One region of the Sideroxyarcus emersonii genome, then DNA from elsewhere that is predicted to be linked to it. Evidence: predicted binding sites of a transcription regulator. Region 1 holds the regulator's gene; each other region holds the start of a gene.
What was found. The regulator sigma-54, encoded in region 1, starts transcription at its own class of promoters, with help from an activator protein. The targets are predictions, from matches to a motif close to TGGCACNNTTCCTGCT.
Positions count from the first base shown of each region.

Region 2: a site for sigma-54 is predicted at 1,325-1,340, ahead of L6418_RS13455 (type II secretion system protein). Genes of this name have one in related genera too.
Region 3: a site for sigma-54 is predicted at 1,220-1,235, ahead of nifH (nitrogenase iron protein). Genes of this name have one in related genera too.
Region 4: a site for sigma-54 is predicted at 2,986-3,001, ahead of nifB (nitrogenase cofactor biosynthesis protein NifB). Genes of this name have one in related genera too.

Region 1 is NZ_AP023423.1:346,462-350,688, reverse strand. Features, by position in the region: gene lptB (LPS export ABC transporter ATP-binding protein) at 1-596, shown strand, start outside; gene L6418_RS01650 (RNA polymerase factor sigma-54) at 628-2,064, shown strand; gene hpf (ribosome hibernation-promoting factor, HPF/YfiA family) at 2,081-2,404, shown strand; gene L6418_RS01640 (PTS sugar transporter subunit IIA) at 2,462-2,917, shown strand; gene hprK (HPr(Ser) kinase/phosphatase) at 2,923-3,858, shown strand; gene rapZ (RNase adapter RapZ) at 3,861-4,227, shown strand, end outside.
Region 2 is NZ_AP023423.1:2,410,043-2,414,269, forward strand. Features, by position in the region: gene L6418_RS11615 (type II secretion system protein) at 1-113, opposite strand, end outside; gene L6418_RS11620 (type II secretion system protein) at 103-537, opposite strand; gene L6418_RS13455 (type II secretion system protein) at 786-1,220, opposite strand; gene L6418_RS11630 (hypothetical protein) at 1,417-2,034, opposite strand; gene L6418_RS11635 (type II secretion system protein) at 2,177-2,773, opposite strand; gene L6418_RS11640 (type II secretion system F family protein) at 2,770-4,011, opposite strand; gene L6418_RS11645 (GspE/PulE family protein) at 4,011-4,227, opposite strand, start outside.
Region 3 is NZ_AP023423.1:826,864-831,090, forward strand. Features, by position in the region: gene L6418_RS04035 (PAS domain S-box protein) at 1-219, shown strand, start outside; gene L6418_RS04040 (NAD(+)--dinitrogen-reductase ADP-D-ribosyltransferase) at 288-1,148, opposite strand; gene nifH (nitrogenase iron protein) at 1,302-2,174, shown strand; gene nifD (nitrogenase molybdenum-iron protein alpha chain) at 2,401-3,876, shown strand; gene nifK (nitrogenase molybdenum-iron protein subunit beta) at 3,962-4,227, shown strand, end outside.
Region 4 is NZ_AP023423.1:785,267-789,493, reverse strand. Features, by position in the region: gene L6418_RS03885 (HD-GYP domain-containing protein) at 1-989, shown strand, start outside; gene L6418_RS03880 (hypothetical protein) at 1,053-1,403, opposite strand; gene L6418_RS03875 ((Fe-S)-binding protein) at 1,397-2,785, opposite strand; gene nifB (nitrogenase cofactor biosynthesis protein NifB) at 3,035-4,227, shown strand, end outside.

The DNA.
Region 1 (4,227 bases):
CCACCAGCTTCTACATGATCGTCGGCCTGGTCGCGGCGGACGGCGGCGAGATTTTCGTCGACAGCCAGGACGTCACGCACCTGCCCATCCATCGCCGTGCCCGCCTCGGCCTGGCCTACCTGCCGCAGGAAGCCTCCATCTTCCGCCGCCTCAGCGTGAGCGACAACATCCGTGCCGTGCTGGAATTGCAGGGCTATGCGCCGGCCGAGCTGGACGCACGGCTGGAGGCGCTGCTGAACGACCTGCATATCACCCACATCCGCGACAACCAGGCCATCAGCCTGTCCGGCGGCGAGCGGCGGCGCGTGGAGATCGCCCGCGCGCTGGCGACCGATCCGCGCTTCATCCTGCTCGACGAGCCCTTCGCCGGCGTCGATCCCATCGCCGTGCTGGACATCCAGAAGATCATCCGCTTCCTCAAGGAGCGCAGCATCGGCGTGCTGATCACCGACCACAACGTGCGCGAGACGCTGGGCATCTGCGACCGCGCCTACATCATCAACGCCGGCTCGGTGATGGCGGAAGGCAAGCCTGACGAAATCATCTATAATGAAGGCGTGAGGAAGGTGTATCTGGGCGAGCACTTCAAGTTATAAGATCGCACCGCCCACATACCACAACCCGGCAATGAAACACTCTCTCCAACTCAGGCAGTCCCAACAACTGATGCTCACGCCGCAGTTGCAGCAGGCTATCAAGCTGCTGCAACTGTCGACGCTCGAGATCAATCAGGAAGCGGCGCGCCTGCTGGACGAGAACCCCTTCCTCGAGCGCGAGGACGACACCACCAACCAGACGTACAGCGGTAACAGCAGCACCGACACGCCCGCCCCGTCCAGCAGCGCGGAAAGCGCCCCGGCCGAAGCGGAATCGCGCGACAGCGACAGCAGCGAATGGCCGGAGCCGTCGTTCTCGTCCTCATCCTCCTCCTCCTCCAGCCCCGACGACGAAGACGACGGCTATTCCGAGGTGGCTGCCGAAAAACCCAGCATGCGCGAACACCTGCTGTGGGAACTGAACATGAACCCGATGGACGAGCGCGACAAGAAGATCGTCGGCCTGCTCATCGATGCGCTGGACGAGAACGCCTACCTGTCGCAACCGCTGGAAGAGATCGCCGAACTGCTGCCGCCGGAACTGGACATCACGCTGGACGACCTGGAAACGGCACTGGTGCAGTTGCAGCACCTCGATGCGCCCGGCATCGGCGCGCGCAACCTGAGCGAATGCCTGTCCCTGCAGCTGCGCGCCATGCCGGAAGACCTGCCCGGCCGCGAACTGGCGTTGGCCATCGTCGGCCAGCACCTGGATCTGCTCGCCGCACGCGACTTCAACAAACTGAAGAAGGCCCTGCGCTGCGACGACAATGCCCTGCGCACCGCACAGGATCTGATCGTCCACCTGCAGCCCAAGCCCGGCTCCGCGTTCGAACACCGCGCAGCCGACTATGTCGTGCCGGACGTGCTGGTGGAACGCCACGGCGGCATCTGGCGCGCGCGGCTGAATCCGGAAGCGATGCCGCGCCTGCGCATCAACCAGGTGTATGCCAACATCCTGCAGCAGCGCAACGAGAAGAACGCGCAGGAGATGGCCGGCCAGTTGCAGGAAGCGCGCTGGTTCATCAAGAACCTGCAGCAGCGTTTCGAGACCATCCTGCGCGTGGCGCAGGCCATCGTCGAACGCCAGCGCCAGTTCTTCGAACACGGCGACATCGCCATGCGCCCGCTGGTGCTGCGCGAGATCGCCGAGCAGCTCGAACTGCACGAATCCACCATTTCGCGGGTCACCACGCAGAAGTTCATGCTCACCCCGCGCGGCATCTACGAATTCAAGTATTTCTTCGGCAGCGGCCTCGCCACCGAAGCCGGGGGCGCCTGTTCTTCCACCGCCATCCGCGCACTCATCAAGCAGCTGGTCAGCGAGGAAGATGCCAAACATCCGCTCACCGACAGTCGCATGTCCGAAATCCTGGCACAGCAGGGCATTTTGGTCGCCCGCCGTACCGTGGCAAAATACCGCGAGGGAATGAACATCCTTCCGGTAAATCTTCGTAAATCACTCTAACCATAAGGAGCAGGCCATGAACCTCAACCTCACAGGACGTCACCTCGAAATCACCCCGGCCATCCGCGAGCATGTGCTCAGCAAGCTGGACAAGGTCAAACGCCATTTCGACAACGTGATCGACATCAACGTGATCCTGTCGGTGGACAAACTGGTGCAGAAGGCCGAGGCCAACGTCCACGTCTCCGGCAAGAACATCTTCGCCGAGACCGAGGATAGCAACCTGTATGTGGCCATTGACGCACTGGTCGATTCGCTGGATCGCCAGGTGTTGAAACACAAGGAAAAACACACCGCGCGCCGCCACGACGAATCGGGCAAACACAGCGCAGCAGAATGAAGTCGATACGGGGCCATCAGCAATGATGGCCCCGTTTTTCCGTCACGGTGAAACAGCATGAGCCTGATCAGCAAGATACTAACCCCCGAGTGCGTGCTGCTGGATAACGAATCCGCCAGCAAGAAGCGCGTGTTCGAGCGCGTCGGACTGTTGTTCGAGAACACGCACCACATCGCACGCAGCCAGGTGTTCGACAGCCTGTTCGCGCGCGAAAAACTCGGCTCCACCGGACTGGGACAGGGCGTCGCCATCCCGCATGGCCGCGTGAAGGGTCTGCGCGATGCGGTCGCGGCTTTCGTTAAGATGCAGAACCCCATCCCGTTCGATGCACCGGACGGACTGCCGGTGAATTTCATTTTCGTGCTGCTGGTTCCCGAACGGGCGACCGACCTGCACCTGCAACTGCTGGGCGAACTGGCGCAGATGTTCTGCGACAAGTCGTTCCGCGACCGCCTGCAAGCCACCGACGACCCCGTGGCGATCCACAAACTGTTCATCGACTGGCAAGGATAAATATCGTGGCCCAGGTCAACATCCAGCAACTCTTCGAAGACAAGCAGGAACGCCTGAGCCTGACCTGGGTAGGTGGCGCCAAAGGCGGCGATCGCGTGCTGGAAAGCGATACCGTCAACGCTTCCAACCGCGGCCTGATCGGCCACATGAACGTGATCCACCCGAACTGGGTGCAGGTGTTCAGCAACACCGAGCTGGATTACCTGCACGCGCTCTCCCCCGCCGACCTCTCCGCCACGCTGACCCAGCTCGAACAGGGGCAACCGCTGTGCCTGATCGTGGCCGGCGAGACCGAGATCCCCAAGGGGCTGCTGGATTTCGCCAACCGCACCCACACCCCGCTGTTCCACTCGCCGCTGGGCAGCGTGCAGCTGATGTGGATGATCCGCCACTACATCGTCAAGGGACTGGCGGACTCCACCACGCGCCACGGCGTGTTCCTGGATGTGCTCGGCGTCGGCGTGATGATCACCGGCGACAGCGGCGTGGGCAAGAGCGAACTGGCGCTGGAACTGATCACGCGCGGCAGCGGCCTGGTCGCCGACGACATCACGGAGCTGTACCGCATCTCGCCGGAAACGCTGGAGGGACGCTGTCCCGACCTGCTGCGCGATTTCCTCGAAGTGCGCGGCCTCGGCATGCTCAACATCCGCACCATGTTCGGCGAAACGGCGGTGCGCCGCAAGAAAAGCCTCAAGCTCATCGTCCACCTGTATCGTCCGCCGCACGACGATCTTTCCAAGCTGGAACGCCTGCCGACCTCCGGCTCCGAGGAGATACTGGGCGTCAGGATCAGCAAGGTGGAACTCCCCGTGATGGCCGGGCGCAACCTCGCCGTGCTGGTGGAGGCCGCCGCGCGCAACTTCGTGCTGCAGCAGCGCGGCATCGACACCATGCAGGAATTCATCTCCCGCCAAGAGCAGCTGATGCAGGAGCAGTGAGCATGCAGCTCTTCCTGATCAGCGGCTTATCCGGCTCCGGCAAGAGCGTCGCGCTGAATGTTCTGGAGGACAGCGGCTATTACTGCGTGGACAACCTGCCGGCGGAACTGCTGCACGTGCTGACCAACAACCTGAAACTGGCGGGCATCAGGAAGATCGCCGTCAGCGTCGACGTGCGCAGCGGCAACAGCGTCGTGCTGCTGCCGCAATACATCGAGAAGCTGAAACAGCAGGATATCGACGTGCATCTGCTGTTCCTCGACGCGAACAACGAGACGCTGGTAAAGCGCTTCTCCGAGACGCGCCGCCTGCACCCCCTGAGCGACGGCGTAAAGACGCTCACCGAGAGCGTCGCGCTGGAGCGCGAGT
Region 2 (4,227 bases), 670 kb from region 1:
TGGTTCATCACCAGCAATATGCCGGTGAGCGCGGCGCTGACGATGACGATGAACATGATCAGCTCGACCAGGCTGATCCCCCGTTCGCGCATGAACGAAGTTCTAGTGGACATAGCCGGTCTCCGCTTCGACCGTAATGGCGGCCGCATAGCCGCTCACCGTAATGCTTTGTGCGGCACTGGGCCTGCCCAATGCATCGAAACTGAATGCCGTCCCGCCGCTCAATGTCACCCCGTTCGGGGCAGTAATGGCGTAGGGCGTCTGCCCGGTCGGGCTCGTCAGATTGCTGCCGCAGGCAGCAGTCGCACCATAAGTCAGCGTGATACCGTTCGCGGCATACCCCACGCAAACAAAGCCATGTTCTGCGATGGCTGACTTCTGCGCATAGCGCAATGTGGCGATGACCTGGTCGTAGAAACTGCGGCTGTCGAACAGGTTGCGGTCAAAAAACCGCGGGATCGCCACCGCCGCAACGATGCCCAGGATGACAATGACGGCAATCAGTTCGGCTATCGTAAAGCCACGTTGGCTATTCAAAGATCCAAAAATCGAACCATTCCCCTCTTGCGAGCAAGAATGTTTTGTAGATTTACACTTTTTAGTCTTCGCCTGTCCGTCACGTAATCGCATGTATAGCACCATAGGCTACAAGCTCAATTCGTTTACAGTAAAGCAAACATACTTCATATAAAAACCGGGGGGGGGCTTCGCCCCCCCCCGCACTAACATCGGATCAGTCGCTTGCACAAATAAAATCTACCTTACGCAAGCCTCAGAAATATTTTTTAGCAACCCGAAGAGGTAGTGACAACCTGAGGACCAAGAGTAGCCGTCGCCGGGGTATAAACCACTTGACAGGTGGCCGATGGGCCATTTTTCAATTGAACGGTATTACCGCCAGTCACCGTCCAATCATTAGCTGTAATGTTAGCCGCAAACAATATACCGGTTGCCGTATTGGTATCTGGATAACCATTAATCATAGTCACAGTAGATCCTCCCAATGTGACCGAAGCATTAGATGCTGTACCGGCAACCAATTGCGCTGCGTGCGCCAAGTTAGCAGCTGAATTAATCGCGCCAGCCGCACCAGTAAGCGCCGCAACTTTTGCAGACTGCTGAACATCCAAGAATCTTGGTAGTGCTGTTGCTGCCAAGATACCCAGAATCACGATCACCACGATCAATTCGATCAATGTAAAACCTTGTTGCTTTTTCATAATATCTCTCCTAAATGTTAGGGGCCGCAGCCCCATTTTATCGGACTGATTTCTTTCGTCGAGCGTCGCAACGTCCAACGTCATAATCGGTCTCTGTCAAATGTAGCTAAAATCGTGCCAGGTTGCAAATATAAAATTGCCTCGCAGCAATGGGTTATGGCGCAAATTTAAAGGGTTTGCTGACGGGAAGTCGACATTAATGTCCGATCCAGGTCGCCAGCAGTGCCAGCACATACAGACTGCCGATCATCAACAGGATACCGGCCTGACGGGCATGTTTGAGGACATATTCATCCAAGCCGGTACGGCGGATCTCCATGGGTTTCAATGCCTTGCGCAGCGAAATCCAGCGATTCGAAGCCTGTTCGAAATCGCGCAACAGGCTGGGGCGCAGCAGCAGGAACAAACTGACGAAAATCGCCAGCAATGCGCCCAGCAATGTTGCAAGCACCAGCCCATCCAGCAATCCACTCGCCAAACCGGCAGGCAGGTTGAATCGCCTGGCGAACTCGATGACGGCGCTGTGCCGATCCAGACCGACAGTGAAAGCATAGAGGATATATCCTGCAGCCAGCAGGATCAGTCCCGCACTGGTGCGGTGATGGCGGTAGAACCAGGGGTCTAGCGTCACCGTACGATCCAGTGCCTGATTTATGTGCCGAGTGGATATCCAGCGATTGAGGACGATGCCGATTGCGCTGATGCGATGCGGACTGAAGATCAGCAGCACACCGACGACCAGGCCCGCCAGGCCGCCCACCATCAGGAAAATGACAAAGGAACGCAATAACAACGATTCGACGATTGGACTCAATCTTGGCACCTCGCGCATTAGTCCGACAGGACAGGCACTATGCTGACCCTCCTGCATCATAGCGCAGCTGTGACTGTAGGTGCAGCAGTTCCCCCTCTTCTGCAAACGAGTCAAGCTATCGCCGGTTTGGCATATTCGCTGCTCAATCAAGCCAGCGATAAGGCTCGACAGGTATAAACAGGGATGAAGCCAATTCTTTCGGACCGCTCGCCGCCACGCCAGCCGGAAGCTCGAACTGCAATTGGACGTGGAAGCGTATCCATTTCCGGCCATCCTTGCCGGGCGTGAAATAATCGCTGCGCTCCAGCACATAGATCAGGTCGTGCGACTTCAGGTCGAACATCCAGTGTCCCGGCATGACCGTCCTGTCCGTCGGATCAAAAAATTCGCCCGCATAACTGCCGGGCTTCTGCTGCAACCAGTTCATCGGATTGTCGTTGGCAAGCGCATTGAGTTCCTTTGCGTTGGCCGCACCGTGCACCATCAAGGAACCCGTCCGCATCACCAAGGCGCTTTGCAATGCCCCGACGACCTGCTCCATGGCCGTCTTCTCAGCCTGTTCCTGGTAATACGGGATACGGCTGAGGAACAGGCCCGCCAGGATCGCCACAATGGAAACAACGACGATGAGTTCGAGGAGGGTGAAGCCATGACAGTTTTGAGTGCGGAGTGCGGAGTGCGGAGTGGCACGCGCGCCACTCCGCACTTGGTACTCAGCACTCCGTACCGGGTTGATCATCGATGCAATGCCACCTTGCCCAGATCCCACATCGGCAGGAAGATACCCAGCGCCAGCACCAATACCAGGCCGCCCAGCAGGACAATCAGGATGGGCTCGATGTTCGCGCTCAGGGTCTTGATCTCGTATTCCACTTCGCGCTCGTACATGCCGGCGATCTCGAACATGAGGCCGTCCATGTCGCCCGTCTCTTCGCCCACGGCGATCATTTGCAGGACGGTGGGGTTGAACACCCCGGTCGCCGTCGCCGTGCGCAAGATGCTCTCGCCACGCTCAACGCCGTCGCGCATCTGTTCCACACGGCTGCGCATGAATTCGTTATCCACCACCAGCGCGACGGAATTCAACCCCTGCACGATGGGAACGCCGCTCTTGAAAGACAGCGCCAGGCTGCGCGCAAAACGCGCCAGCGTGGCTTTCATGATGATCCGTCCGGCGATCGGGATCTGGAACTTGTAACGATCCCATTTATAGCGCCCGTCCACAGTGCCGATCCATGAGCGAAATGCGACCACCGCACCGACCACCACCGCCAGCAGAATGGGCCAGTAATGCACCATGAAACCGGAAAAACCCATCAGGATCCGGGTCATCAGCGGCAACTCGGCATGGAAGCCCTCAAACACCTTGGCAAACGCGGGGATGACGAAGATGTTGACGATGACGATGGCAACGGCCATCGCGATCAGCACGAACATCGGGTAGCGCACTGCAGACTTGATGCGCTCCTTCATGTCCCTCTCGAATTCGAGATGCTCGTACAGGCGCAGGAAGGTGACATCCAGCATGCCGGTCATTTCGCCGACCTGCACCATGCTGAGGTAGAACGGGGAGAATATCTTGGGATGGCGGCGCAGCGCGGTGGAAAGCTCACGCCCGCTGTCCAGGCTTTCGCGCAGATCCTGCAGCATGGCTGAGAAAACGGGATTACGCGAGGATTCCTGCAGGCCAGCCAATGCACGCATGATCGGCACCCCGGCCTTGAGCAGCGTGTACATCTGGCGGCTGAACAGCATCAGTTCCAGCGCATCGACCTTGTTCTCCGTCGTCAGTCGCTTCCACAAACTGATCTCGGGATTGCTGCCGCTCCGTACGGCCTGCGTGGTCAGCTTGATCTCGGTCGGCGTAATGCCGGTGTTCAGCAACTGGTCGGCGACGACACCGCTATCTGCGCCCTCCAGCGAGCCCTGCACCAGATCGCCGCGCGAGCTTCTTCCCTTATAGGCGAATACCGGCATCAGTCTTCCACTTGATTGCTGATCCGCATCACTTCTGCGACCGTAGTGCGTCCCAGCTTCATTTCACGCAATGCCGCATCGAGCAAGGTTCTTCCTTTCAGGTGGCTGCGCGCGGCCTGCATGAAATACGAACTGTCCTCATGCGCCGCAGCATCCACCAGTTCCTGCCCCATCTCCAGCATCTCGTACACGCCCATGCGACCGTGATAACCGGTG
Region 3 (4,227 bases), 480 kb from region 1:
CGAAACCTCGGCCCGGAAACAAACGATCTCGCGCTTTGCGAGGCCATCATCGTGATGGCGCACAAGCTGGGTTTCAAAGTGATCGCAGAGGGCGTGGAGACTAGCGCGCAACACGACTTGCTGGCTGCCGCAGGATGCGATTACGGACAGGGATATCTGTACTCCAGACCATTGCCACCGGATGAATTCGAGCAGTGGCTGGCCGGCAAGTACGATTGAAGGTCTGCATCAGCTCTGCGCATATCCGGGAATGTGCATGAGGCCATGCTGCTGGTTCAAAAGCCAAGTCAATACGCTGCAATACTCACTTCATACAACCCGCCGATCACGGTGTACTCGTCTTCGCCCTGCAGCATGCCCGGCAGCAATCTCGTATGGCAGAACACCTTGGCCAGCGGCACCTGTGCGGTGAGCAGGTAGTCGCCGAACTCGTCGGCGCGCTCGCGGTTGGCGGTGAACGAGCTCAGGCTGTTGAACAGCACCACTCTGCGTTTGTCGTCCAGCGTGGCCAGCGTCTCATAGTCGTCCACGCGGTTCACGCCGCGATACAGGGTGAGATGTGCCTGGCCGGGATGCCGGCGTGCGAGCTCGTATTGGCAATAGGAGTAGAGCAGGTCGAACTGCGATTCCAGCGCATTGGTTCCATACAGCGCCGTCGCTCGCATCTCCAGGTAGCGGCGGTAAGCTTCACCCGACAGGTCGCGTATCTGTCCGCCGTGGTGTCTGGGCAGCAATCCGAAACGCGATTCCACCCAACCCTTCAGTGCCGCACCTTCGCGGCCATCCGCATCGAAGCTCCAGCCGCGCACCATGCGCAGGTAATCGGCTTTCTGTCTCTTGTGTGTCGCCTTGGATGTGTAGCCTGCCTGTTCCGGTTCGTCGAGGTAGAACGAGGCGTTCATGTGCATGGTGAATGCGTCGGCTCTTTCTTTTGCGTCTGCGATCCCGGCCAGCAGCGCAAACAGGCCGCGATGGAATTGGGCGACGCCGTCGAGTTCGAGTGCGACGGGGGAGTGCTGGAAGGTGAGTCCGCCGAGGATGTCGGCGGGCAGGTTGCAGCGGTTGATGGGCAGTCGTGCCGTGCGCGGCAGGGCGACATTCTGGCTTGTCGGCACTGCTACAAAGGCCGGATCTTTGTTGCGTTCCACATCCGCAGGTGTGTTGTGCGCTGAATAATTTTTCTCAAGCATTTCATGCGGTTGTGCGTTTGTCGGACGGGTGGCACGGAGCTTGCGATGTAGAAGGTGCGAGCGACAGTTTTCAATCGCGATTCAAATTTGGCAACCTCTAAGGAGACTAACATGGCACTGCGTCAATGCGCAATTTACGGGAAGGGTGGGATCGGCAAGTCCACCACGACCCAGAACCTGGTGGCAGCCCTGGCTGAAGCCGGCAAGAAAGTGATGATCGTCGGCTGCGACCCCAAGGCCGATTCCACCCGTCTGATCCTGCACTCCAAGGCGCAGAACTCCGTGATGGAACTGGCCGCCGAAGCGGGCAGCGTGGAAGACCTCGAACTGGAAGACGTGCTGTCCGTCGGTTTCGGCGGCGTGAAGTGTGTCGAGTCCGGTGGCCCTGAGCCCGGCGTCGGTTGCGCAGGCCGCGGCGTGATCACCGCCATCAACTTCCTCGAAGAAGAAGGCGCGTATGACGAAGACCTCGACTTCGTGTTCTACGACGTGCTGGGCGACGTGGTGTGCGGCGGTTTCGCGATGCCGATCCGCGAGAACAAGGCGCAGGAGATCTACATCGTGTGTTCCGGCGAGATGATGGCGATGTATGCCGCCAACAACATCGCCAAGGGCATCGTGAAGTATGCGAATTCCGGCGGCGTACGTCTGGCCGGCCTGATCTGCAACAGCCGCAACACCGACCGCGAAGACGAACTCATCATGGCCCTGGCTGCAAAACTGGGTACGCAGATGATCCACTTCATCCCGCGCGACAACGCAGTGCAGCACGCCGAGATCCGTCGTATGACCGTGATCGAATACGATCCGAAGGCGAAGCAAGGCGACGAGTACCGCGCATTGGCGAAGAAGATTGTGGAGAACAAGAAGTTTGTGATTCCCACTCCAATCACCATGGACGAGCTGGAAGCGTTGCTGATGGAATTCGGCATCATGGAAGCAGAGGACGAATCCATCATCGGCAAGGCGGCAGTGGCAGCCTGAAACTGCAAAACCATTTAGCTGCAGAGGACGCAGAGAGGGTTTGCGGAGAAACGCGAACAGAGTCCGGAAATGCCAATCCGCCGGTTTTACGGTGTTGTCTTTCTCTCTGGTCTCTGTGAACTCTGTGGCAAAAATGTTTTTGACTTTGCAGTGTGTGCCGGGTAATTCCCGGCCACCCCAACCCTGACAGACTCCACAGATTGGTGGGTCAATAAAGGAGAATGAAATGACAGCATTGACACGCGAAGAGACCGAAGCCCTCATTCAGGAGGTGCTCGAGGTCTATCCCGAGAAAGCCAAGAAAGACCGCGCCAAGCACCTGGCGGTCAACGATCAATCCATCGAGCAGTCCAAGAAGTGCATCACCTCCAACCGCAAATCGCTGCCGGGCGTGATGACCATCCGCGGTTGCGCCTACGCCGGTTCCAAGGGCGTGGTGTGGGGCCCGATCAAGGACATGATCCACATTTCCCACGGCCCGGTCGGCTGCGGCCAGTATTCCCGCGCCGGTCGCCGTAACTATTACGTCGGTACCACCGGCGTGAACACCTTCGGCACGATGAACTTCACTTCCGATTTCCAGGAGAAGGACATCGTGTTCGGCGGCGACAAGAAGCTCGCCAAACTGATCGGCGAGATCGAACAGCTGTTTCCGCTGAACAAGGGCATCTCGGTGCAATCCGAATGCCCGATCGGCCTGATCGGCGACGACATCGAGGCGGTGTCGAAGAAGGCAGCCAAGGAAATCAACAAGCCGGTCGTACCGGTGCGCTGCGAAGGATTCCGCGGCGTGTCGCAATCGCTGGGCCACCACATCGCCAACGATGCGATCCGCGACTGGGTGCTGGGCAACCGCGACACCAGGGAGTTCGCTTCCACGCCTTATGACGTGACCATCATCGGCGACTACAACATCGGCGGCGATGCCTGGGCTACCCGCACCATCCTGGAAGAGATGGGGTTGCGCGTGATCGCGCAATGGTCCGGCGACGGCACCCTGGCCGAAATGGAGAACACCCCCAAGGCCAAGCTGAACCTGTTGCACTGCTACCGTTCCATGAACTACATCAGCCGTCACATGGAAGAGAAGTACGGCATTCCTTACATGGAATACAACTTCTTCGGCCCGACCAAGATCGAGGAGTCGCTGCGCAACATCGCCAATTTCTTCGACGACACCATCAAGGCCAACACCGAGAAGGTCATCGCCAGGTACAAGCCGATGATGCAGGCCATCATCGACAAGTACAAGCCCCGCCTGCAGGGCAAGCGCGTGATGCTGTATGTCGGCGGCTTGCGTCCGCGGCATGTGATCGGCGCCTACGAGGATCTCGGCATGGAAGTGGTCGGCACCGGTTACGAGTTTGCGCACAACGACGACTACGACCGCACCATCAAGGAGATGGGCAACGCCACCCTGCTGTACGACGACGTCACCGGACTCGAGTTCGAAGAATTCGTGAAAAAGGTCAAGCCTGACCTGGTCGGTTCCGGCATCAAGGAAAAGTTCATCTTCCAGAAGATGGGCGTGCCTTTCCGCCAGATGCACAGCTGGGACTATTCCGGTCCGTACCACAGCTATGACGGCTTCGCCATCTTCGCCCGCGACATGGACATGACCCTGAATAATCCCTGCTGGAGCAAGCTGACTCCGCCCTGGTTGAAGCAGGCCGAGCCGGTCGAGGAGAAGAAGGCTGCGTAAGTAGTTTGGGGACGGCGCTTGCCGCCGTCCAATAATCAATCTGTGCCGGCATCTGCGCATGAGCAGTGCGGCTAAGGAGACAAACATGCAACAAGTCGACGATATCAAACCTTGTTATCCGCTATTCCGTCAGGACGAATACAAGGCAACGCTGAAGAACAAGCAGGACAACTTTGAAGAGCGCCACGATGCGGGCAAGATCCAGGAGACCTTCAACTGGACCACCACGATGGAGTATCGCGAGCTGAACTTCAAGCGCGAGGCGCTGACCGTCAATCCGGCCAAGGCCTGCCAGCCGTTGGGCGCCGTGCTGTGCGCGCTCGGTTTCGAGAAGACCCTGCCGTATGTGCA
Region 4 (4,227 bases), 440 kb from region 1:
CGCCAGCATCCCTGAAGCTCTTGACTGACCTCTTGCGGGAGGACGGCTATGAAGTGCGCGCCGCGATCAATGGCGAACTGGCCTTGCATGCCGCAGCCCAAAACCCGCCCGAACTGGTATTGCTCGATATCCGCATGCCCGGAATAGACGGATATGAAGTGTGCCGCCGCCTCAAGGCGCAGGCTTCGACACGCGATGTGCCCGTTATTTTTGTCAGCGCGGCGACAGAATCGGATGAAAAGGTGCAAGGGTTCAGTGTTGGCGCGATAGACTATGTCACCAAGCCTTATCAGCGCGATGAGCTCCTGGCCAGGGTTCATACTCATCTGGAGTTGAATCGTCTGCGCAACCATCTTGAGGATCTGGTTGACGAACGTACTGCCGAATTGAAGGAAAGCGAGAGAAAGCTCAGGACCAGCCTGATCGATTCCATCACGGCGCTTGCCGCAACCGTGGAAATGCGCGACCCCTATACGGCAGGCCATCAGCGCCGCGTGGCGGAGCTGGCCATCGCGATCGCCAAAGAACTGCACCTCGCGGAGGAGCAGATAGAAGGAATCCAGTTGGCCGGTGTAGTGCACGATGTAGGCAAGATCCAGATTCCGGCGGAGATCCTGAGCAAGCCGGGGCGGCTCACCCCGCTCGAATTCGAACTCATCAAACAGCATGCCCAAAGCGGGTATGAGATTCTCAAATCCATCGATTTCCCCTGGCCGATCGCCCGGATCGTGCTGCAGCACCACGAGCGCCTCAACGGTTCAGGTTATCCGCAGGGGCTGAAAGGGGAGCAGATCCTGCTCGAAGCGAAAATCATAGCGGTAGCCGATGTGGTGGAATCGATGACGTCTCACCGCCCATATCGGCCCGGTCTGGGAATCGATGCTGCACTGCAGGAAATTGCGCTCAACAAAGGCAAGCTTTACGAACCTGCAGCCGTGGATGCTTGTATCAGGCTGTTCCGGGAACGCGGATACGTCCTCCCCAGCTGAAACAAGATCATGGCAGCCGGGGGCTGCGCGCGTCAGGATCCGTCTCTCGCCGTGCATGATCAATCACGGCACGATGGAAAACAGCTGCGGCTGCTGCTTCCTGTAGTGTTTCAACCGCAACACGGTCAGCGGGGTGAGTTCCTGCACGGCCACCCATATCTGCAGGGGATGATGCGCATTGCCGGGCAGGATTGCCGCCAGGGCTTCCCACGCCGCCCAGTCGATCCCGGGCATGCGCTGCCGCACCTCGACAGGCAGGTCGGCAATAGTCCGGGTCATGCTGCCCAACCTTTGCAGGGCCTGGACACGAGCCAGCCGGCTGGAAAAGAACTCCGCTTCACTGAGGCCTTCGGTCAGGGTGATGATGTCCAGTCCGAGCTGTTCCAGCAGTCCCAGCATCGCGCCCGTCAGCATGATGCCCCTTGCTTCAATGCATCGCGCAGCAGCAATGCCACATGCCTCGCCTGGCGCTGTGCGCCTTCGCGTATCTGGTGGCGGCAGGAGAAACCATTCGCCAGGACGGCAGCATCCGGCACGCCGCGCAACGCGGGCAGCAAGTCGATCTCCGCCATGCGCATGGAGATGTCGGCATGCTCGGCCTCCAGCCCGAAGCTGCCGGCCATGCCGCAACAGCTCGATTCGATGAACTCGAATTCGAACTCGGGGATCAGGCGCAATACCTTGCGCAACGACTTCATCGCACCGACCGCTTTCTGGTGGCAATGTCCTTGCACCAGTGTCCTGCCCGGCGGCAGCGGCTTGAATTCGAGCGTGAAGCGCTTGCGGTCGTGCTCGCGCGCGATGAATTCCTCCAGCAGATAGACCTGCCTGGACAAGGCCACAGCGCGCTCTCCCAGACCGAGTTTCAGGTGGTCGTCGCGCAAGGACAGGATGCATGAAGGTTCCAGCCCGACGATGGGTATCCCGCTTTCCAGCGCAGGACGCAATGCATCCTGCATGCGCCGAGCCTCGGCCCGCGCGCGCTCCACCTGCCCCAGCGACAGCCAGGTACGCCCGCAGCACAGGGCGCGCCCAGGATCGTCATCCGGTGCGGCCTGCAGGGTGGCGACGCGATAGCCTGCGGCGCTCAACACCTGGTGAGCCGCCTCGGCGATGTCCGGCTCGAAGTGCATGGCAAAGGTGTCGACGAACAGAACCACGTCCCGGTCGCTTTTATCCGGCGCGCTCCGCACAGAGGGGGCCTTGTACGCTGCCGCCGCGGGTTCTGGCAAGCGGCGCCCCGCCGCGATACCGAGAACGAATTCGCCCAGTTGCGCCAGCCACGGCGCGCGATTGCGCCAACGGATCAGGCTGCGCAATGTGCGCCGATACCGCAGCCAGTCCGGCAGGTGCGCCATCAGCCAGTCGCGATGCGACACCCCCTTCAGTGCATTGTTCTGCGCCTGATATTCGATCTTGATGGCAGCCATGTCGACCTGGTTGGCGCATTCGCGCTTGCATCCCTTGCAGCCGACGCAGAGTTCCATCGCCTGCGCCAGCTCATCGCTGGCGAAAGCCCTTGTCCCCAGTTCGCCGTTCAATGCGGCTTTCAGCACCTTCACCCTGCCGCCGGGCGAGTGCGCGGCATCGCCGGTGACGCGGAAGCTCGGACACATCACGCCTTTGGGTGTGCGCTGGCACAGCTTGTCGCTGATGCATACCGCCACGGCCTTGGCAAAATCGCCCCCCGCGGCGGGGATGCCGGCATAGGCATCGCCCTGCCCCGCGGTTTCGTAAGCAGACCAGTCGAGATGATGTTTCATGGCCGGGATAGAGGCAAATACAGTGCCAGCCACGCTTTTTCCCTGCTGCTCGTGCTAACCCGCTGAGCCGATGCGCGATTGGCCGCCCAACCTGCCACCCCGATGACGGCGGCATGAAGATTTTGTCGCCTTCGCCACAAGCTGGTGCCGCTGTTGTGTGCCATTTACAACAGCGGGGCATGTCATGCGCACTCGACACATATAAAACAATCGGTTAGCCAGCGCAAACTGCCGGGCACGCTGCTTGCTCATACCCAGCCAGACCTTAGCGGAGGACACATCGTGCAACTACCCGTCATCAACAATACTGCAACCGAAGCCCCCAAAAGCGGCTGCTCCGCCGGATCGTGCGGATCGACCGACGACCAGATGAACCATCTGCCGGAACATATCCGCCAGAAGGTGTTCAACCATCCCTGTTATTCCGAGGAGGCGCACCACTACTTCGCGCGCATGCATGTGGCGGTGGCACCGGCCTGCAATATCCAGTGCAATTACTGCAACCGCAAATACGACTGCGCCAACGAGTCGCGGCCGGGCGTGGTGTCGGAGTTGCATCACCCGGACCAGGCGGTGAAAAAAGTATTGGCCGTCGCGGCCACCATCCCGCAAATGACGGTGCTGGGCATCGCCGGCCCCGGCGATCCTTTGGCCAACCCGGAGCGCACCTTCTCCACTTTCCGCCAGCTGGCCGAGCAGGCACCGGACATCAAGCTGTGCGTGTCGACCAACGGCCTGTCGTTGCCGGAACATGTGGAGGAGCTGTCCAAGCACAACATCGATCACGTCACCATCACCATCAACTGCGTCGATCCCGATGTGGGCGCGCAGATCTATCCGTGGATCTTCTGGAAGAACAAGCGCATCAAGGGACGCGAAGCGGCAGCCATCCTGATCGAACAGCAGCAGAAGGGACTGGAGATGCTGGTCGCCAGGGGCATCCTGGTGAAGGTGAATTCGGTGATGATCCCGGGCGTGAACGACAAGCACCTGGAAGAAGTCTCGAAGATCGTCAAATCCAAGGGGGCCTTCCTGCACAACGTGATGCCGCTGATCTCCGAAGCCGAGCACGGCACGTTCTACGGTCTCACCGGCCAGCGCGGCCCGACCCATGACGAATTGCAGGCGCTGCAGGATGCCTGCGCCGGCGACATGAACATGATGCGCCACTGCCGCCAATGCCGCGCCGATGCGGTGGGCCTGCTGGGCGAGGATCGCGGTGCCGAGTTCACGATGGACAAGATCGAGGCGATGGAGATCAACTATCCCGAAGCGATGAAAATGCGCGCCGAGGTGCATGCGGCCATCAACGAAGAACTGGAGAGCAAGCGACTGGCGAAAGAAGCCAAGGTGCAACTGGTCAACATCCAGGGCCTCAAAGGATCTCCCTCACCTCAATCCTCTCCCGCAAGCGGGCGAGGAAGCAATAGTGAAAAGCAATTGTTAATTCCTGCGCGCCCTGTGCTGATGGCGGT